One region of the Oceanobacillus caeni genome, then DNA from elsewhere that is predicted to be linked to it. Evidence: riboswitches for the same ligand, from Rfam matches in the RefSeq annotation. Region 1 holds a riboswitch; each other region holds the start of a gene.
What was found. A riboswitch is a leader RNA that binds a small molecule or an ion and turns the genes downstream of it on or off. The one in region 1 is predicted to bind S-adenosylmethionine.
Positions count from the first base shown of each region.

Region 2: linked by a shared signal. The riboswitch ahead of ACFQ18_RS17830 (PLP-dependent aspartate aminotransferase family protein) and the one ahead of ACFQ18_RS06880 (acyl-CoA dehydrogenase family protein) in region 1 are both predicted to bind S-adenosylmethionine.
Region 3: linked by a shared signal. The riboswitch ahead of ACFQ18_RS17085 (carboxymuconolactone decarboxylase family protein) and the one ahead of ACFQ18_RS06880 (acyl-CoA dehydrogenase family protein) in region 1 are both predicted to bind S-adenosylmethionine.

Region 1 is NZ_JBHTKV010000006.1:140,850-148,856, reverse strand. Features, by position in the region: gene ACFQ18_RS06885 (hypothetical protein) at 1-155, shown strand, start outside; gene ACFQ18_RS06880 (acyl-CoA dehydrogenase family protein) at 383-1,567, opposite strand; SAM riboswitch class I at 1,857-1,963, opposite strand; gene ACFQ18_RS06875 (LysR substrate-binding domain-containing protein) at 2,132-3,004, opposite strand; gene ACFQ18_RS06870 (DMT family transporter) at 3,149-4,120, shown strand; gene ACFQ18_RS06865 (PspA/IM30 family protein) at 4,299-4,961, shown strand; gene ACFQ18_RS06860 (TFIIB-type zinc ribbon-containing protein) at 4,981-6,009, shown strand; gene ACFQ18_RS06855 (TPM domain-containing protein) at 6,006-6,782, shown strand; gene ACFQ18_RS06850 (SPFH domain-containing protein) at 6,821-7,813, shown strand.
Region 2 is NZ_JBHTKV010000054.1:265-5,942, forward strand. Features, by position in the region: gene ACFQ18_RS17810 (winged helix-turn-helix transcriptional regulator) at 1-233, shown strand, start outside; gene ACFQ18_RS17815 (acyl-CoA thioesterase) at 320-823, opposite strand; gene cls (cardiolipin synthase) at 843-2,285, opposite strand; gene megL (methionine gamma-lyase) at 2,461-3,648, opposite strand; SAM riboswitch class I at 3,950-4,067, shown strand; gene ACFQ18_RS17830 (PLP-dependent aspartate aminotransferase family protein) at 4,189-5,678, shown strand, end outside.
Region 3 is NZ_JBHTKV010000041.1:4,647-12,653, forward strand. Features, by position in the region: gene ACFQ18_RS17065 (M20 family metallopeptidase) at 1-191, shown strand, start outside; gene ssuE (NADPH-dependent FMN reductase) at 815-1,372, opposite strand; gene ACFQ18_RS17075 (sodium:solute symporter family protein) at 1,583-3,079, opposite strand; gene ACFQ18_RS17080 (LLM class flavin-dependent oxidoreductase) at 3,270-4,646, opposite strand; gene ACFQ18_RS17085 (carboxymuconolactone decarboxylase family protein) at 4,665-5,333, opposite strand; SAM riboswitch class I at 5,490-5,595, opposite strand; gene ACFQ18_RS17090 (bile acid:sodium symporter family protein) at 5,827-6,780, opposite strand; gene ACFQ18_RS17095 (glycine zipper 2TM domain-containing protein) at 7,566-7,814, shown strand; gene ACFQ18_RS17100 (serine/threonine protein kinase) at 7,969-8,007, opposite strand, start outside.

The DNA of each region.
Region 1 (8,007 bases):
AATGGATGAATGAAAAAAATTACAGCAAGGATGATTATCAAGATTATTTTGAAGAAGTAATAGATTTATCAAAAGTTGGAAAGCATGCTCAGCTAATCCATCAACAAATTTTTCAGATTTACAATACGAAGATATCATCAATAGTTCCTTTTTAGTAAATGAGATAGAGAGAGGGAAGTTATGGCTAGAAGATGATTTTGATGGTACTGAGGTGATAGGTCCAGTCCTAGTTACAAAGGGAATTTCTGATTTATGTCAGGAAGGTTGAAGAATAAATATGGAAATCGGTAAAACGTCTAAAGGCTGGTATATTTTAAGGTGTGGAAATGTGTATCGTTATTAAAAGGTGGTATAGCGTCATCCTAATACCACCTCATCAAAATTATATATATGTGGTAACTTTGTTCTTAAACAATTGAAAGTCCGTGATAGATTTCTTTGCAAGCTGCATCATGATCATATCATCCATCGGGGGATTATGTAGACCGGCTCGAACATCGCGATAATAACGTTGTAGAGGGCTTTTCTTAGATAAACCTCGTGCACCAACTACCCTCATGGCTAAATCAACTATTTTTATTGCCTTATCCACAACAGATACTTTGGCTGCGTTAATATCTATTGCCATCTTTTGGCGAACTGCTTGACCACTTTCGTCCCATTTTCTTGATATACTGTATAGAAAATTCTCTGCTTCTAACAGATAAAGCTCTATTTCGCCTAATTTTTGCTTCACGTTCGGTAATTCTGAAATAGTTCCTTTAATACTGTTCGGAGAGTAGGTAGTGGCGAATTTCACCGCTTCTTCCTGTGCTGCTTTAGCAATCCCCAAATAACATGCCGGTATATGTAATATCCACGATGCAGGTTGATTATTGGAGTCTTCACGGTATTCTACTAAGTCATCATCATTCACTTGAACATTTTCTAAAATAAGATCATGACTACCAGTTCCACGCATGGCGATGGAATCCCATGTTTCGTCGATGGTTACTCCTGTAATGTCACGTTTGATGAGAAAATGGCCAATTTTATCTGAACCTTCAATGGAAGCAGCAACTACAAAATAATGTAGTGCAGGTGCTAAGGTTGTAAATGTCTTTCTGCCATTAATCTTCCATCCAGAAGCATTTTTTACGGCAATTGTTTCTGGTTTGCCTCCACGTTGAGGACTTCCAGTTGCAGGTTCCGTAATCGCATGGTTAATTAGTGCGCCATTAGTAATAACATCCTCCGCAAAATCTGTATATTTTTCTTTCTCCCAGCTATTATTTTCCCCATTATGTTTCGTAAGTCCCATATGCCAGCCAATAGCCAGTGCTGTTGAACCATCAGCTTTAGCGATTGTTTCTTGGTATTTTAACATTTCCGTTAAAGTGATTCCGGGTCCCCCGTATTCTTTTGGAATCGTAAGCGTGTGATAAGCAATTTTCTTTAAATCCTCTATATTTTCGAATGGAAAACTTGCTTCATTGTCATGTTTGCTTGCACGTTCTTTAAAAGGCTCCACTGTTTGTTGCAGAAGATTCTTTCTCTTTTCAAATGAATAAAGTTCTGTAAGTTTCAATTATATTCCCTCCGATATATTGTATCCTGAAATCTTGCACGCGGGCGCTGATACTGCGTGAAGTATCCTGATATTTTGCTCACGAGTGCTGACATCTCCATGGTGTTTACTGATATCTTACACACGAGTACTGATATCTCCGTGGTGTTTACCGATATCCTAAACACGAGTACTGATATCCCGTGTTTAAGATTCATAATGAAATGGTTTACTGCTGAATAGGAAAAGCCCTCGTCTCAAGAAGATGAGAGGAGGGCAGAAATGGACATCATTCCGGGCGACCTATATTTACTCATCTCTAGAATACTAAGTATTCTTCTGAAATTAGCACCATACAAAAATTTGCTGGTTGCTGAGACTTCATAGGGTCAGTCCCTCCGCCTCTCTTGATAAGAATCCTGATATGTTTACTTTGTATAATTGTAAGTATATATAGTAGATAAGTCAATGTTTTTTTAAAAGTGCATCTAATTCAATATTTATTTGTGGTTAGTTTAGGATATTTATAAGTTGCGACTAACCATCCGTGAGGGCTGAAGAAAAACCCCCACTGATGGAAGACTTCTATATAGGTGTTATTGGCGCTTGTTTATTTGTTTCAATCGTTTCGATAAATGTTCTGATTGTTGAAGTTAAGAAAGTATCGGCTCTTCTTATAAAGACTGTTTTAATCTTACTATATTGATCTGGAAGAGTATGACACTGGATGAGCCCATTTTCTTCAAAATGGGTAGTTGCTGACCTTGGAACAAATGTAACGCCAAGTCCCACGGCAACACTACGAAGGATGGTTTCTAATGTGCCGAATTCCATTACCTTTTTTGGAGTAATGTTTTGGTCTCTATACCAGGCTTCTAAGCGTGCTCGGTATCCACAGCCTTCACTAAAGCATAAGAACGGTTCCGCTTTCAAATCCTCTAACGTAGATGCACGATTATCTGAAATTAAAACAAGCTCCTCTTGAAACACTTCATGTGATATAAGATCTGGGTGAAATTCGGATTCTGTCACGAAGGCTCCGTCCAATTTATGATTTAATACTTTTTCTTCTAAGGTTTCTGTAACTCCGGTAACTACCGACAAATCAACATTTTTATATTTCTTTATATAGTTTGATAAAATTTGCGGTAAATGAATGACGGTTTCAACGGTACCGATTTCTAATTTTCCAGACGGTTCCTTTTTACTTTGAACGGCTTTCTTCATTTCATTAGTTAACAATAAAATTTGGTTACAATAATTCAATAACTTTTTTCCTTCTGGTGTTAGACTCATCCCACGCCGATGTCGGTTAAATAAAGGGGTATTCAATTCCGTTTCAAGTTTATGAATCCTCGACGTAATATTCGATTGCACATAGCTGAACTCTTTGGCTGCCGCTGTAATCGTTCCTTTTTCGGCTACTTTCTGAAAAATCTCTAAGTCCTTAAACTCCACTATTTTGCCCCTTTCCTATTTTCGTATTTTAATTGTATGATATCACGATTAATGATGGAAATCATTATTATTATTCATTTTACAAGATAACAAAAATCATAGAATATGAGAGTAGATCATTTAGTTGAAGGGAGCAAAGGGGAATTGAAAAATAGTGTGTTGTTAGGGGCTTTTTTGTGTTTTATTTCTGCAGTTTCATGGGGTGCAATGTTTCCTGTAGCACATGGAGCTTTCCAATATATGGATCCTTTCTATTTTACAATCATTCGTTATGTATCTGTTACGATTATTTTGGTACCAATACTATGGTGGAAAGAAGGAAAAAAGGCTTTTCGATTGGAAGGAAAAGGTCTTCCATTATGGTTTTTTGGCACAATGGCGTTTACGGTTTATAATCTTTTTATCTTTTGGGGGGAGGATTTATTAGGTGAATCAGGTATAATGGTAGCATCCATTATGGAATCATTGATGCCGATGATATCCATTGTGATTGTTTGGATGCTCTCTAGAAAGAGTCCCCATCGATTCACTTTATTATGTGTGCTACTGTCATTTATTGGTGCAGTATTAGTAATTACGAAAGGGGATATTCGATCCTTTCTTGGTGCAACAAGTGATTTTGTCCCATCCATAATTATTTTCATTGCAGTAATTGGTTGGGTCGTTTACACGATGGGTGGAAAGGAATTTAGCGGTTGGTCTGCTTTACGATACTCCACGTTAAGCTGTTTACTTGGAACGGTCACAGCGACTCTTATTGTCGTAATGGCGACGTTATCTGGGTATATATCCTTTCCATCGGGGGAAGCTGTGATATCAGCAAGCCCACATTTATTGTTTATGATTATATACCCTGGTGTCATTGCGCTAGTTGGCTGGAACATTGGTGTGAGTATACTATCACCATTAAATTCGTTGTTGTTCATTAACTTTGTTCCCGTTACAACACTCATCATTTCGGCATTTCAAGGTAATCAAATAACGATGTTCGATATTCTTGGTACGGTCTTTATCATCGTTTCCCTCGTGTCCAATAATATATTTATAAGGATGTTACAAAAGAAAAAATCAAATCGGCACGTTCAAACTAATTTGCGGGAAAGTTTATCTAACTAATGAACAAATTCCTTTTTCAAAAAAGCGTTTTGGAACAAAGTATGTACTTTGCTCTGAAGCGTTTTTTTGTTATTTCCACCCCAAGTCTTCTGAGAAACACAGTTTTCTCATTTGAAACTTTTCTTCCAATCTCCCGTATAAATAGGTACTATTAAATCAGTGAAAGGTGGAAACAATCATGAGCATCTTAAAACGAATACGTACGATTTTAGCAAGTCATATAAATGTAAAAATGGAAAATCTCAAAGATCCGGAAAAGGAAATAAATGCATATATAAGAGAAATGGAACGTGATGAAAGAGAAATCAAAGGACAGACTGATGCTGCAGTTGTTTTGATGAATCGGGCAAAAAGGAATCTTCACGAATGTCAAACGGAAATGAACAAAATGGAACGTTTTGCAGCTAAATCATTAAAAGCCGGGGATGAAGACAAAGCACGTCAATTTTTAGAAGAAAAGCTGAGCTTAAAGCCAAAATACCATGAATATGAAAAGCAATATGAACTAGCTTCCATTAAAGTAGAACAAATGAAGCTGGCGCAGGATAAACTTTCCGAGGATGTAGCGGAACTTTCCAATCAACGTGATGCGATTGTTGGGAAGCTAGCAATGGCAAAGAGTAAAAAACAAAGGAATGAGACTGGTCTATCTCCATCAAACGTTCGTTTAACTACGTTTGATCAACTGGAGGAAAAGGCGAATAGGGCTTTAGCCGAGGCGGAAGCACTAGAAGAGTTAAGAAATGGACTAGATGCTGACATGGATAGGCTTGTGTCACAATATGATAAAGGTATGGATATAGATAAAGAAATGGAAGAGTTAAAAAAGAAAGTAAAGTAATTTAAAGGGGGGGAGAGTCGTGTTAATTCATTATAAATGTCCTAATTGTGGAGATGATATGGCTTTTGACAGTGAATCTGGAAAACTAACTTGTGGAAGTTGTGGACGAACGGATTCGATAGAGGATTTTTCCGATGAATTTATTTCTACAAGATTCTCTGACGAGGAAGCGAAAGAGTATGTCTGTAATAACTGTGGAGCGGCCGTCATTACGGATGCTGATACTTCCGCAACAACATGTAGTTTCTGCGGAGCTGGGGTCGTTTTAGCGGATCGTGTTTCTGGAAATCTTGCACCGGATAAAGTGATCCCATTCCAAATTAGTAAGGAAGAAGCGAGGAATGCATTTAAGAAATGGTGTAAGAATGGTAGACTGACACCTAAAGGCTTTATGAGCGCTGACCGAATTAAAGGAATAACAGGAATTTATGTCCCATTTTGGCTTTATGATTTACATAGTATTGCCGATGTGAAAGCAAAGGCAACAAAGGTAAGAACCTATACACGAGGTGACTATATTTATACCGAAACAAAGTACTATGATGTTAGGCGTAAGATTGATTTAACTTTTAATAAGGTACCAGTTGATGCATCAGAGAAAATGACTGACGACTTAATGGATAAGTTAGAACCGTATGATTATGGAAGTTTAAAGGACTTTAAAACACCCTATTTAGCAGGATATTTAGCTGAAAAGTATAATTATGATAATAAAGATTTATTTCCAAGGGTGAAGTCAAAGGTAAGTGAATATATTGATAAACATATCGGTTCTACGATAAGTGGCTACTCTTCCGTACAGTATAAGGAAAAGCATGTGGACACTCGAGAGAGAAAGGCATCTTATGTCCTTCTTCCTGTATGGATGGTTTATTATGATTATGATAAACAGGAACATACTTTTGCGATGAATGGTGTTAATGGAAAGGTTGTTGGAAAACCTCCATTAAGTATGGGGAAGGTAGCGGCATGGTTTGGTAGTATTGCAGGTGCTACTTTTATGATGGCCAAGATCATCACCTTTATTATTGGGGGGGAGATTTGGTGAATAAGCGGATCTTATTACTAACTAGTATTCTTTCTCTTTTTCTTATTTTTAGTTTTATTTCCCCTGTATTCGCCGATGAATCCAAACAGAGAGTCTATGACTATGCTGATCTACTAACGGATGATGAAATAGATAGGTTAGAGAATTTAGCCAATCAACATGGGAAAAAACATGAAATAGATTTTATCATTGTAACAACAAAAGATGCGGATAATAAAGATATTATTCCTTTTGTTGAAGATTTCTATGATGAAATGGCTTTTGGTTTTGACAAGCCAAATGGTAATGCAGCAATTTTGGCTTTAGATATGAGTAAAAGAGATGTTTATATAGCCGGGTTTTATAAAGGTAAAAAATATCTAGATAATAAACGAGTGGACTTAATTAGAGAAAAAATGACGCCTGACTTGTCTAGTGGTAACTATGAAGAAGCATTTACCACATTCATTGAGACAGGCTCCCGGTATATGCGCTATATTCCTGGAGTTAATCCAGAAAGTTTCCTGCTCCAAACCTGGTTTCACATGATAGTCGCATTCGGATTAGCGGCGTTAATTGTAGGGACGATGGCGTATAACTCTGGTGGAAAAGTAACTGTCAATGAGCGGACATATACAGGAGATTTTAAAGTATTACAACGGAAAGATATTTATATAACCAAAAACGTCACCAAACGCAGAAAACCTAAGAATAATAATAGTAATAGAGGCGGTAGCGGAGGTGGTGTCACTAGAGGTGGGCATTCGCATAGTGGAAGTAGAGGGAAGTTCTAGTGCTTCCATCAAAATAACGGAATGAGAGGAAGTTTACCATGTCTTTTTTTAGAAATCAATTTGCGGACGTCATCGAATGGGATGAGTTCCGCGACGATATGATTTTTTGGAAGTGGAGTAATAAAGAAATTAAAAAAGGAAGTAGACTAATAATCCGACCAGGTCAAGATGCTATTTTTCTATATAACGGAAAGGTTGAGGGCGTCTTTAAGGATGAAGGAGATTATCATATTGAATCGGAAATTATTCCTTTTCTCTCCACGTTAAAGGGATTTAAATTTGGTTTTAATAGTGGACTAAGGGTAGAGGTGATTTTTGTTAACACAAAGATTTTTAATGTGAAATGGGGTACGAGAAATTCGATTAATATCCCAACACCTTCCCTTCCAGGCGGGCTACCAATTAGAGCAAATGGAACGTTTGAATTTAAAGTAGATGACTATATGGCACTAGTTGATAATATCGCTGGTGTGAAAGAACGGTATCTTGTCGATGATGTGAAGATTCGTATCACATCGATATTAGATCAATTGCTGATGAAATGGATTACCCAAGAAGGGAAGAATATCTTTAATCTACAAATGAATAGTATCGAAATTTCTAGAGGAATTAAAGAAGATTTGGATATGGAAATTCATGATATGGGAATGACAATCACCAACTTTAGTGTAAGGAGCTTTAATTACCCAAAACAAGTTCAGGATATGATCGACAAAAATGCTTCCCACGGAATGGTGGGAGATGTCTCGAAATATCAGCAAATTTCCGTTACAGATGCACATGCTTCTGGAAAACTTCAAGGATCCGGTACTGCAAGTGATATGGCTGGTATGATGATGGGGATGAACATGGCTAACGAAATGATGAAAAATATGAATCAAACCCCTTCTCAAAATCAGCAGCCAAATCAAGAACAAACACCACAATCACCTTCTAGTGGAACGGGGAAAGCTCCGAACTTCTGTCCAAACTGTGGAGAGAAGACAAATGGAGCTAACTTCTGTTCGAATTGTGGACAGAAGCTGGTATAAATTCTCTAAGAAGGGTCATTTTTTAAAAAAAAAATTGTTGTCATGAAATTCATGGTGTGTTATTCTAAAAATGAATAGGCCTATTATCAAAATTAAATATTATGAAAATTTTTTAGGAGGAGTCTGTCACCAAGGGGTAATTATGCCCTTTGGTAGATAGGCTCCTTTTGTGTTTTTCCGATGAAGGAGGAATG
Region 2 (5,678 bases), on a different contig from region 1:
AGCGATTTTCAGAGATGGAAACTGATTTGCCTATAAGTGGAAGATTGCTCTCTGATCGTTTAAAGACGCTTGAAAAGGAAGGAATTGTTAAACGTACTATTTACTCTGAATTTCCAGTTCGGATTGAATATAGTCTATCAGATAAAGGGAAAGCTTTAGAACCTGTTATAAAGGAAATTCAAAATTGGGCAGAAGACTTTATCACCTATGAGGAAGTTGAACCAAAGTCATAGAAAATTGACATTTACTATTAGACTTATCATCATTTATTTAACATGAGTGACCATTTTTAGCTGTATGGTCACTCACCCATTCATTTTTAAAATCCAAATTTCTCCGCAAACTCTTTCGAACGTTTTCTTCTTGCTTTACGTTGTTCTGCACGTTCGATAGCCGCTTCATGAAGTGCCCTTTCCTGTTCTGTTTCTGGATAAACGGCAGGAACTACATCTGGTTTTCCATTTTCATCTAATGCCACAAACGTTAAAAATGCGGTATTACACACTCTTTCTTCACTCGTTATTACATTTTCTGTTACTACCTTAACGAAAATCTCCATAGACGTCCGGTGTGCATATGTAACAAATGCTTCTATTGTGATTGTTTGCCCTAATGTTACTGGGGATAAGAAGTCAACAGAGTCCATGGATGCTGTTACAACATTTTTTCTTGCATGCTTTAATGCAGCGATGGACGAGACCTCATCAATATGTGCTAATAACTTTCCACCAAAAAGAGTTCCATGATTATTCGTATCTGGCGGAAGTACAAGTGTTGTTTTTATTGCTCTTGATTCTGAACAAGCCTTTGCTTCTAATTCCATTTCTGTGTATATCCTCCCATTATAGTACCGGTGAAATTAAACGAGAAATCGACTCCTTAAATCGAATCCCGATCGTACGTTTATTATATAGTTTTTCCGTCATCTGCGTAGATAATTTTATATCTTGATTAAAGGCATCCACTAATTGTTTGGAGATTTCTTGGTCATAAATAAATGCATTCACTTCAAAATTAAGTTGGAAACTTCGTACATCAATATTTGCTGTACCCACCGAGGCTATCTTTCCATCAACTACAATTGTCTTGGCATGGAGAAAGCCATTTTGGTAAATATACACTTCCGCACCCGCAGCTAGTAATTCTCCAGAATAAGAAAGTGTTGCCCAATAAACAAATGGATGATCTGGTTTATTCGGAATCATTAACCTAACCTTCACACCGGAAAATGCCGCAATTCTTAATGCGTCAAAAAGACTATTATCAGGAATAAAGTACGGTGTTTGAATGTAAATATATTCCTTAGCTGATAAAATCATTTTAATGTAACCATACTTTATTTGTTCCAACTCTGAATCCGGACCACTCGAAACAATTTGCATTCCTACATTACCACTAGGTTTAGCATTATAATAACGTTTATTATATAAAATATCCCGTCTTGACGCATGGTTCCAATCTAAAACAAACCTTGTCTGTATGCTATTTACTGCATGTCCCTCTATTCGTAAATGGGTATCACGCCAGTAACCGAATTTTTTCTTTTTCCCAAGGTATTCATCACCAATATTAAAACCACCTATATAAGCAATCCTCCCATCAATGATGGCTGCTTTTCGGTGATTCCGATAATTAATTTCAAAGTTAATTTTTAAGAATGTAGAAGGGAAAAATGCCTCAATCTGAACCCCTTCCTTTCGAAGTTTATGGAGGAATTTTTTACTTAACGAACGAGACCCCAAATCATCGTATAGTACACGTACTTCTACTCCTTGCTTCGCTTTCCTTATTAATGTTCTTGCAATTCTTTGTCCGAGCTCATCATTTCGTATTATATAATATTGAAGATGGATATGATCTTCCGCCTTTTCTAAGTCCTCTATTAATGAATCAAACTTTTTTTTTCCATCCGTAAAAATTTGAACATCATTATCCTGGGTAAGAACGGCATCATCATTTCGTAGATGCAAGTAGGCAATATCCGAATACTCCTGCATATTCGGATTATTAAACCGAAACTGATGGTTATGGAAAACACCCATCTGATCCTTTACTGACTTCCTGAACGCTATCCATGTTTTTCGATCCCAGGTAAAAATACGTTTTCTATATAGGGAGCGGCCAAAAATTAAATAGAGGATAAAGCCTAAAATCGGAATAAATAAAAGTACCATTAACCAAGCCCAAGTCGATGGTGGGTTTTTCCTTTCAAGAAAAACAATAGAAATACCTAATAAAATGTTCATTACGATGATAAAAGCGAATAAAAAAGTTAGTATTCCCATTGTTTCACCTCTTCCTATAGGAATAATATATCCATATTATACTTACTTTTCCTTCATTTAACTAATTATAAGAACGATGCATTGAAGTTTAGTATTCCATCCATATTGTTTCATATTCCATTCTACCACGCCCAATCCCCGCTTTCTTTGATTCGGCATGTGGATATTCAATTCCTTATTTCAACTGATCTAATGCTTGTTTTAAATCGTCCCAAATGTCTGGCCATGCTTCCAAACCAACCGATAATCGAATTAATTGATCTGTAATCCCCATCTTTTTACGAGATTCTTCAGGTACTACAGCATGAGTCATCGTTGCTGGATGTTGAATGAGTGATTCTGCGTCACCTAGACTAACCGCAATTTTTATCATCGATAAAGCATTAAGAAATTGTTGTGCATCTTTTTTGTTTCCCTTAATCTCAAAAGATACCATTCCCCCACCTTTTCTCATTTGTTTCTTCCCTATACGGAAGTCAGGATTTGTTGAATCATGTGGATAGAATACGTTATCCACTTTCGGGTGATTTTTGAGATGTTCCATGATCTTCTTCGCATTTTCGCAATGGCGATCCATACGTAAAGGCAATGTCTTTAACCCACGAATTAAAAGCCAGGCATCAAACGGGGACATAACCCCACCAATGTCTTTTAAAGTAGTTAATGCAACCTTATCCACAAATTCCTTCTTCCCAACCACGAGTCCTGCTATCACATCTCCATGCCCGCCAATATATTTCGTTGCACTATGAATGACAACATCACAACCTAAATCAAGTGGTTTCTGTAAATAAGGAGTGGAAAAGGTATTATCCACAACAACTGGAATATCAAATTCCTTGGCAACCTTTGAAACCATTTCTAAATCTACTAAACGCATCGTCGGGTTAATCGGAGTTTCAATATAAATGACCGCTGTTTCAGGTTTTACTTTGGAGCGGATTTCTTCTTCGGTGTCCATATTTGAAAAATCAACTTTCATGTTATACTTATCCTTCATCATGGTTAAAAGACCAAACGTACACCCATATAAACCTGAAGAGCATAAGATATGATCGTTTGCTTTTGATAAGGCGATTAGTACAGCCGAGACTGCTGCCATCCCTGAACTAAAAGCTAGTCCCCGCTCCCCATTTTCTAACGTAGCTATCTTTTTTTCCAAAATAGTTACAGTAGGATTTCCAAGTCTCGAATATATATACCCATCTTCTTTCCCCGAAAAACGCAACTCCCCTTGTTCTGCTGAATCAAATGTAAAAGTTGACGTCTGAAAAATGGGTGGTGCCAAACTTCCTAACATTTCTTTATCCTCATAACCATCGTGAATAATTGCTGTTTCTATATGTTTATATTTCTTTCCCATCCGTCCTTATCCCCCTTCCATTTTCATACTTATATATATGCATTTAGTTAAGTTTCATTGAATAGGTTTAAAAAAACTTAAGCCCCTGAAAATACAATAGTTAGAATACTAAATGTATAAAGAAGAACAACCATCTGTGGAGGTTTTCCTCCATCCCCTTAGTCGGATTTTTACGGACAGTTGATCTCCCACCTACCTTTTTTGTTCCCCCAGAAGCTTGAGGTAAGATAAAATTATTTATTTTTTTGAAATGTATTGACAAATAAAATCCCGACCATTATACTAAGCATTAATCAATAATCTCTTATCAAGAGCGGTGGAGGGAATAGGCCCTTTGAAGCCCGGCAACCTGAAAGTTAGTAACTCTTACTTTTCTACGGTGCTAAATCCTACAGGTCACATGAACTGGAAGATAAGAGGAGGATCGGCTATTTGTATAAATAGAAGCCCTCTTCTTAGGAAGAGGGCTTTTTTTCATCCCCTCTACCTCCAGATTTGGAATAGTAACATACCAATCAAACACTCAAGGAGGAATTATCTATGTCTAAATTCGATTTACAAAACCCTGAAACATTATTACTTCATGCAGGTCAAGAGGTTGATCCAACAACCGGCTCACGTGCGGTTCCGATTTATCAAACAACTTCTTATGTTTTCCGTGATACCGAGCATGCGCAAAATTTATTTGGTTTAGCAGAACCTGGTAATATTTACTCTCGAATCATGAATCCTACATTGGATGCGTTTGAACAACGAATAGCAGCTTTAGAAGATGGTGTTGGTGCCCTGTCGCTATCATCAGGAATGGCGGCCATAACATTTGCTATTTTGAATATTGCAGAAGCCGGAGATGAGATTGTGGCCGACAGCAACCTATATGGTGGTACATACAATCTTTTTGCTAATACTCTTCCAAAGTATGGCATCAACGTTAAATTTGTAGATGGAACAAACCCTGAAGCAGTAAGAGCTGCTATCAACGAAAAAACAAAGGCCGTTTTTGGTGAAATTATTACAAATCCAAGTTTACAAGTATTCGATGTAGAAACCATTGCGGACATTGCTCATGAGAATGGAATTCCGTTAATCATTGATAACACATTTGCAACTCCATACGTTACAAAACCAATCTCATGGGGGGCAGATATCGTTGTACATTCCGCCACAAAATGGATTGGTGGTCATGGTACTACCATTGGCGGTGTCGTTGTAGATGGTGGACGTTTTGATTGGGGGAATGGGAAATTCCCAGGGTTTACAGAACCTGATGAAAGCTATAATGGGTTAAAATATGCAGACCTTGGCCCAGCAGCATTTATTACAAAATTACGTGTCCAATTATTACGTGACATAGGCGCGTGTTTAAGTCCACAAAATGCTTTCCTATTTTTACAAGGATTGGAGACCTTACATTTACGCATTAAGCAACATACGAAAAATGCACAAGTAGTTGCCGAATACCTAAACAATCACCCAGCAGTCGAGTGGGTTAACTATCCTGGATTAGAAAATCACCCATCCCACGAAAAGGCGAAAAAATACCTGAAGGATAGTTTCGGTTCAATCATTACGTTCGGTATTAAAGGTGGACGTGAGGTAGGAAGAAAGCTTATTGACAATATTAAATTATTATCTCACGTTGCAAACGTTGGGGATGCGAAATCACTAATTATCCATCCAGCTTCTACTACTCACCAACAATTAAGTGCTGAAGACTTGAAGAAGAGCGGTACATCTGAAGAACTTGTTCGTCTATCTATTGGGCTTGAATCAACAGATGACATCTTAAAAGACCTAGACCAAGCTATTGTAAAAGCTACTGGTGAAGCTCCAGTTATTAAAGAAACAGAAGAGGACGCAATTAAATGGTTACTCTCTTCCCCATTTGACCGTAATGGAGGAATTAGAAAGAAAGTAATTGCAACAACTGTTTCCAACAGTGAAGCGGCAACAAAGTTACAAAAACTCGGGTTTCAAATTGTTTCTATTAACAACTTAGCAGAAATTCCAAATGAAGTAGATGCTTTATG
Region 3 (8,007 bases), on a different contig from region 1:
CTATGGGGGGAGAAGATTTTAGTTTCTTTTTAGATGAAGCACCTGGAAGTTTTGCATTAGTTGGTTGTGGAAATCCGGAAAAAGACACAGAATGGGCGCACCACCATGGAAGATTTAATATTGATGAAGATGCTCTCATAACAGGAGCTGAATTATACGCACAATACGCTTGGTCTTATTTGAATAAATAAGGGATGCCTCGAACAAAAGCGGAAGCGCCCGTTTAGCGACGTACGGACTGCGCCTGGCCATGCCAGGTGGTCCGATGTTGCCGCGCAAAGCGGCGGTTTTAATCGGACATTCCACTTCCGTAGGAGATAAAGGAAACATGCCCCTTCATAGGGGTATGCCGACGTTGGCCGCAAAGGCCGCACTTAGTCGGCCTTCCTTTAATACTTTGAGTCGATGTTGACTTTCACCACAAGGGTATAAGTGCGACTAAGCCTCTGGTTTCACCATCGGCAAGTCTTCTTTATCGTGTCATGAGGTGAGGGAAGTCTCGCTAGTCGTTGGGCGCTGGAGCTGGACGTGGTCTTCCCTTTGACAAGATTTAATAAGCTAAATTTTTATACTTTCCTTTCTTTTCAAAAACGAGCTGTAAATAATAAATTTACTGCTCGTTTTTTTGGTATCTTAATATGAAATGTAGGAATTCCCTTTCGGCCACAGATATCGGCATTCATATGACAGAAATCAGTATTCAGTCAATAGATATCAGCTGTCACTGCATTGAATATCAGGCATTCAAGCAACAGATATCGGCTTGCATACGAAAAGGGGCTGCCCCAAGTACTACGAGACAGCCTTACCTGCTTTAATATACTTCTAACAATCTATGATATTTTATGCTCTGATTTACTTTTCCTAAAAAATACTCTAACTGTTTATTAGTTCTCTCTAATATCTCTTTATCTATAATCGGATTTTCCTTTGTTTTATCTAATTGACTATCTAGAAAATAAAGTCCTTTTACACTTTGGCCCTTCAAAGATGCTAAAAGTGGCTTAAGTGTATACTCAATTGCTAATAGATGAGAGGCACTTCCTCCTGTCATCAATGGTAGGACAGGAGTGTCTTGTAAAATATCCTGTGGTAAAAGATCAATAAGTGCTTTTAAAATCCCTGAATAGGATGATTTATAAACCGGTGTACCAACGATAACCCCATCTGCCTGTTGTAAATCATAAGTAATGTGTTTAATTTGATCACTATTAAAGTTACCAAATAATAAATCGTCCGCATCCACATCTTTTACGGAAATATGTTTTATCGAAAACCCCTCTTGTTCTACTCGTTTCCCCAAATAATGAAGAACGCGCTCCGACCTTGATGTGGAAGACGGGCTTCCTGAGACAATAACAATATGATCCATAGTAATTCCCCTCTCCGGCAGGCAAAAAGTCTTCCTACCTCCATAACGCAACTAGGGCATTGTCCAGCCTAATAGCGAATGTCAAGTTCTCTAATCATTACTTTTGCCAAAATACCATTTCCAAAGTGACAAACCTATAATGACATAAATCGCAATCATTCCATAAAGCCAGACGGAAAGCATTTCATTTACGAACATTTTTTATTCCTCCTATTCAGCTTTGGCCAACTCAACCTCTTCTTCCCTATCCTTATCCTTTATAACAAAGGCTAAAACAACCATTGCTAGAATCCCAATAAATGTCGCTACTGCCCCAGCTATCATTGTACTTGGGATAATTCCACCAAAGTATAGAATTAAATACGCTAGTAAACCGATAACCATCGAGCCCTCCGCTGCCCTTGGAGATGCCTTTCGTTTGCTGTAAACCGCATATAAGATAGGTCCTAACGTTCCAGCTGCTATACCGGAAATTCCAATCCACATAATGTCTCCCATATACATCGGTGGTTTAAGGACAATAAGAAATGCTAGTAACCCTACAATTGGTACCGTTATTCTACTAATCTGTAACGCTATTTTTTCCGCTTTCTCCTCCTCTACTCGAACAAATCCGCGTTTTACGAGGAATTTCAGAAAAATATCATTCGCAAATACCGTGGATATGGATACAAACAACCCATCTGTAGTAGACATAGCTGCAGCAAGAATCACGACTCCGAAGAAAGCTACAATAATTGCTGGAAATGCCCATGCTACATACTCCATTAAGGCTAAATCTGCTACCACATCTGCAGGGCCAATTGCCACCCTACTATAAAGTCCACCAAACAAGACAACAACACACAGAGAAGCCGTTATAACATAAGTAAGTATCATTTTTCCTAAATCCTTATCATTCTTTAAACCTAATACTTTATTAAATAGATGTGGAGCGGATGCAAATGCCCACTGAATCGTAATCGCACCTATTATTGCACCAATGGAATAAAAATGAACGGAATCGGGATTAAATACCTTTACTAGATTTCCATCTTGGGCAGCTAAATTGTCCACGATTCCGGAAAGTGTTGTTGTAATCCCACCGTTCCAAAAAATCACAATTCCCGAAACGAACACAATTATTCCAGCAATAGCCATTAAAATTACTTGGACCGCATCCGTATAAATATCAGCTAATGCCCCACCACCAAAAACGTACAACACGACAACAACTGTTATAAGAATCAGACCTACTGTATAATCCATACCAAGTAAATATTCAAAAATTCTCGCTCCCGCTACAAACTGTGCCGAGATATAAAAAATATTAAACAGTAAAATCAAACCTGTACCGACTCGTAAAATATCACTATTATAATAATCGCCTAACCAATCCGGTAAAGAAAGTGATTTTTGTTCTTTATTTAATTCCCTTATTTTTTTGGCAACCATAAGAACTCCTAGAGCTCCTCCACCAATCATGGCGAGAATAAGCCAAAGATTCGACAGTCCCCATTCATAAGACCAGCCAGGATACCCAAGAAAAGTAGCTGCACTTAGATAGGTGGCCGCAAAGGATAGCCCCAACACAACTGGGCCAAGTCCCCCGCCTATCGCAAAATCACGAACACTTTTCGTTTGTTTAGTCCCAATATATCCAAGTGCCAACATAATACCTAGAAATAAAAGGAATCCAACCCACGTATATAATGTTACTGTATTCATCACGTTACCCCTTTTTAGAAAACTTGGCATTCGCTATTAGGTTGGGCGAATGCCTTAGTTGCACTTATGCAGACAGGAAAGATTTTTATACTTTCCTACCTGCCAATGAAAGGCTTAAGCGCCCCCTGAGGCTCATCGCACTATCACAAAAGGTTGCGCAGGGCGCTTTAGCTAGAAACGTAAGGATTAACTATTTCACTAATGGAGACACCTTTTTCGCCGGATGGTTGTCAGGTAAATAAGGTGACCCTGTACCGAATAAGTTTTCTCGCAATGTTTTTCCTTCATATTCGGTTCGATAAATGCCACGTTTTTGTAATTCTGGAACAACATGATCCACAAACTCACGGAATGTTTCTAATGAATAACTCTGTGCAATGTTAAAACCATCTACATCCCCTTCTGTCGTCCATTCCTCAATACGATCTGCAATTTGTTCAGGTGTTCCGACAAATTTCACGGTTCCATTACCAAGCCCATGATTTTGTATTGCTTCCCGTAACGTCCACTTCTTATTTGGATCTTTCGTGTACATATCTAAATTACCTTGAACTGCATCTGTTTCAATGTCTTCAATGTATTGATCTGGATCATATTTCGAAAAGTCAATTCCCGTATGCCCAGAAAGAAGTGCTGCCGTCCCTTCATAACTAACATGATTTTTTAAATCCTCATATTTCGCATACGCTTCTTCCTCTGTGGAGCCGATAATTGGAAGAACCATCGGGAAGATACGAATATCATCCGCATTTCTACCTTGAGCAACCGTACGTTTACGAAGATCTTCGGAGTAATTTTTCAACGCCTCTAAAGAATGACCTTTCGTAAAAACGGCTTCCGCATGTTTTGCCGCAAAGTCACGCCCTTTAGGGGATGCACCAGCTTGGAATAACACCGGAGTCCGTTGTGGTGACGGTTCCGTCAAATGAATTCCTGGTACATGGAAAAATTCACCTTCATGATTGATGGCATGAACCTTTTCAGGATCGGCAAAAACATCCCCTTCCCGATCATAAACAACCGCATCATCTTCCCAGCTATGCTCCCAAAGTTTATAAACTACTTCTAAAAATTCATCTGCACGATCGTAGCGCTGATTTTTCGGGAGACGTCCAGATAATCCTAGATTAATAGCTTCACTTTCCAAATACGAAGTCACTACATTCCACGCTACACGACCTTCTGTTAAATGATCGAGGGTAGATAATTGGCGTGCCAATGCATATGGCTGTGCATATGTGGCTGAAACTGTCGGTGCGAAGCCAATATGCTCCGTGACTTGAGCCATTGCGGAAATAATTAACAATGGGTCATGTGCAGGAAGTTGTACGGCATGACGTACCGCTGCATCATGGCTGTTTCCATAAACCGAATAGGTTCCTAATACATCCGCAATAAAGACCGCATCAAATTTCCCACGTTCTAATACTTTCGCTGTTTCCGTCCAAAACTCTAATCGATTATGTTTCGTTCCTTGATCTTTTTCGTGTTTCCATAATCCAGTAGAATGTGGAGAAGGTGAATTTTGCACAAAACCGTTTAAATGAATCTGTTTCCTTTTACTCAATGCGTATCTCTCCTTTTCTTATTTCTCATCATAAGCATTTAGCGCATTTACACTATGAGCAATTGCAGAACCTGCTTTAAGCGCAACTGCAACGAAAATCGCCTCTGAAATTTCTTCTAAGTCTGCCCCAGCTTTCTTCGCATTTTTGGTATGTACATCAATGCAATATGCACAACCTGTTGTATGTGCAGATGCTACTGCAATTAGTTCTTTTTCTTTTACGGATAATTTTCCAGCTTTTATTGCTTTTCCATCAAAATTCACAAAAGCCTGGAACGTTTCTTCGCTTAATGCATTAAATTCTTTCAAGCGATTAAAATAAGATGCTTTATAGAAATCCTCATCTCCACTATTGTCAAAAGCGTTCAGTCCATTCACACCATGTGCCAAAGCAGAACCAGCTTTCAGTGTAGTCGCAACAAAAATTGCCTCTGCAACTTCTTCTTTCGAGGAATCATTTTTCTTTGCGTTTCCAACATGTAAATCAATGCAATACGGGCAACCTGTAATATGCGCAACCGCCACTGCAATTAATTCCTTTAATTTAACCGAAAGCTTTCCTTCTGCTAATGCTTGATCATTAAATTTGAAAAAAGTTTCGAAAGCCTCTGGTGCATATTCCTTTAATTCAAAAATCCTTCCGAAATATTCCTTCTTATACAAGCTATCTGTTTTTGTAATTGTCATTCTAAATCTCTCCCTTTACATTTTTTCTTACTAAGAATATTATTTTTCCAATATGTTTAATCGGAATTATGAATAAAAGAATTTCTGTTTGAGTCCCCTTCCAGGAAAACAGGAAACAAAAAACCCCTTCTGATGAGAAGAGGTCATATATACCAACCCTCATCGTTCAAGCATCTGCTTGCTGGAATTAGCACCTTATTACTTTAGTAATGGTTGCTGCGGGATCCACGGACCAGGTTCCTACCCCGACTCTTGATAAGGAAAACATATTCAATTAGTAAGAATTAATAACATCTTACATAACCTAAAAGAATCTGTCAACAGGAAATTTTCAGAAAAGGACTTTTTTATCAACAGGGATATTGTCACCAAAAAAATTAGAACCTTTGGCCTAATTCACTATTACCCACAGAAACAATATCTTGGTTGATAGGTCAAACTTTCTTGTATGGTGAAGAATACATACTTCACCATACAAGAGCAGCAAATAAACTTATGCAGTTTTCTTAACACCAGGTTCAGCTTGCTCTTTCTTCCCCCACCAGTTTGCAAGGAGTGGACCTGAGATATTATGCCAAACACTAAAGATTGCACCAGGAACGGCTGCAATTGGCGAGAAATGAGCAAGCCCAAGCGACGCGGCAAGTCCTGAATTTTGCATGCCAACTTCGATAGAAATTGCTTTTTGATCTTTAAAATTAAGTTTGATTGCCTTCGCGAGTAAGTACCCGAACAAATATCCTAAACAATTATGTAGTACGACGACTGCAAAAATGAGAAGTCCTGAAGTCATAATCGATTCTTTATTTACAGCCACAACTGCTGAAGCTACTCCTACAATTCCAATGACTGAAATGAGTGGTAATACTTCCACACTTTTACTGACCTGTTTGCTAAATAGCATCCGGATAACTACACCTAAAACGATTGGTAATAAGACGACTTGGACAATCGACAAGAACATGTCCATGAATGACACGGAAAGCCATTGACTGGCAAACAAATAAGTCAATGACGGAGTTAAAATTGGTGCAAGCAATGTTGATAACGCTGTTACCGTTACGGATAATGCTGTGTTCCCTTTAGCCATAAACGTCATGACATTAGAAGACGTACCTCCAGGACAGCAACCAACTAAAATAACCCCCGCTGCTATTTCTGGCGATAAATTAAATGCATGTGCAAGTCCAAAAGCCGTTAATGGCATGATGGTATACTGTGCAACTACACCGACCAGAACACTTTTCGGAGCCAGAAAAACGCCCTTAAAGTCATCTACACTCAGGGTGAGTCCCATTCCGAACATAATAATTCCTAATAAAAGCGACACATGCGGTGCTATCCACGCAAATACTTGTGGAACAAAGAAGCTAAGCACTGCAAAAAGAATAACCCATAGCGCAAATGTGCTTGTTGCAAAGTTACTAATCTTCCCTAATGTTCTCATACTTGTTCCCTCCAAAGTTGCCGAAAGAGTGTGAATACTCCTCTAGTTATTTAATTTAAAATATTACCATAAATAGAACCTTTAATCTAGTGTAAATTTTTAGAAATATATGTACAGGGGAGGCCATTATAGCTTATATGATCTTTTATATACTAATCGTGGCATAAATAGAAAAAAGACATAACCTGCCATATAAGCAAATTATGTCTTCTTTCCCTATCCTTCTACATTTTCTCCATTTCTAAACTTAGAAACTTACTAAGTCAAGGAATCCTGCCCATTCCCAGACCTTTAATCAAACGTATCCGTCCGTCAAACAATACCCCCTAAAAGATAAGTTTCAAAGGTTAGAATGGAGTGGGACGATGAATCCCGTTTTTCCAATTTTCCTCCCAAGTATTAGCGATATCATTTACCGTACTATAAATAATAATTACATATTTCTATTTGCCCAAAAAATAAATCGCTTACATTTACTTGAAGGTAAAAGGGAAAAAGTCAAACTCTTTACGTTATATAGTATAATTCAGAGAAAATAATTCGTCAATGCTTGCAATAAGTTGCATTTATTTTCATAAGATCTGACTTTCATAGAATTTTAAATTCAACATGATTTTCGTGAATCCAGTATTCCCAATACCAAAATGCGAATATCAGCCATTTTCCCGTGAACTTTAATAAAACATCCCATACCAACCCGTCATAGTTAACTTTGAAAATATTTTTGTATAGTTTTACCTAATATTGGAAATAACAGTAAGGAGTAAGTAGAGAGGATTGAAGATATGAATGATTTTCAGAGCAGTATCCACACTGGCGATGATTCCATTGTCATTGGTTGCTCTCGACATGGGGCAATGAGTGGTGCTGCATACGGTAGTTACATAGGTAGCAAGATTGCCGGTTCTACCGGAGCAACGACTGGGTATATCCTTGGTGCCATTATTGGTGCAGTTTTTGGCCCCGATGATAGTTTCAAAAGTAATAAGACAATTCAGCCCGAACATAACTCGGACATGAAACAATTACTTTAACCAAGGGGACCCTGGGCGACCCATCTCTATCTTAGAAGGCACAACTGGTATTATTACTAGTTATGTCTTCTTTTTATTCGTTAATTTTTTTACCTTACATACGATTTTTTCAGTGCAAAATTATTTCACCATACTTTTAAGCAGATTGGTCTTCTTATTTTTTTAGGATATTCAAAATAGCCTTCAGAAAATC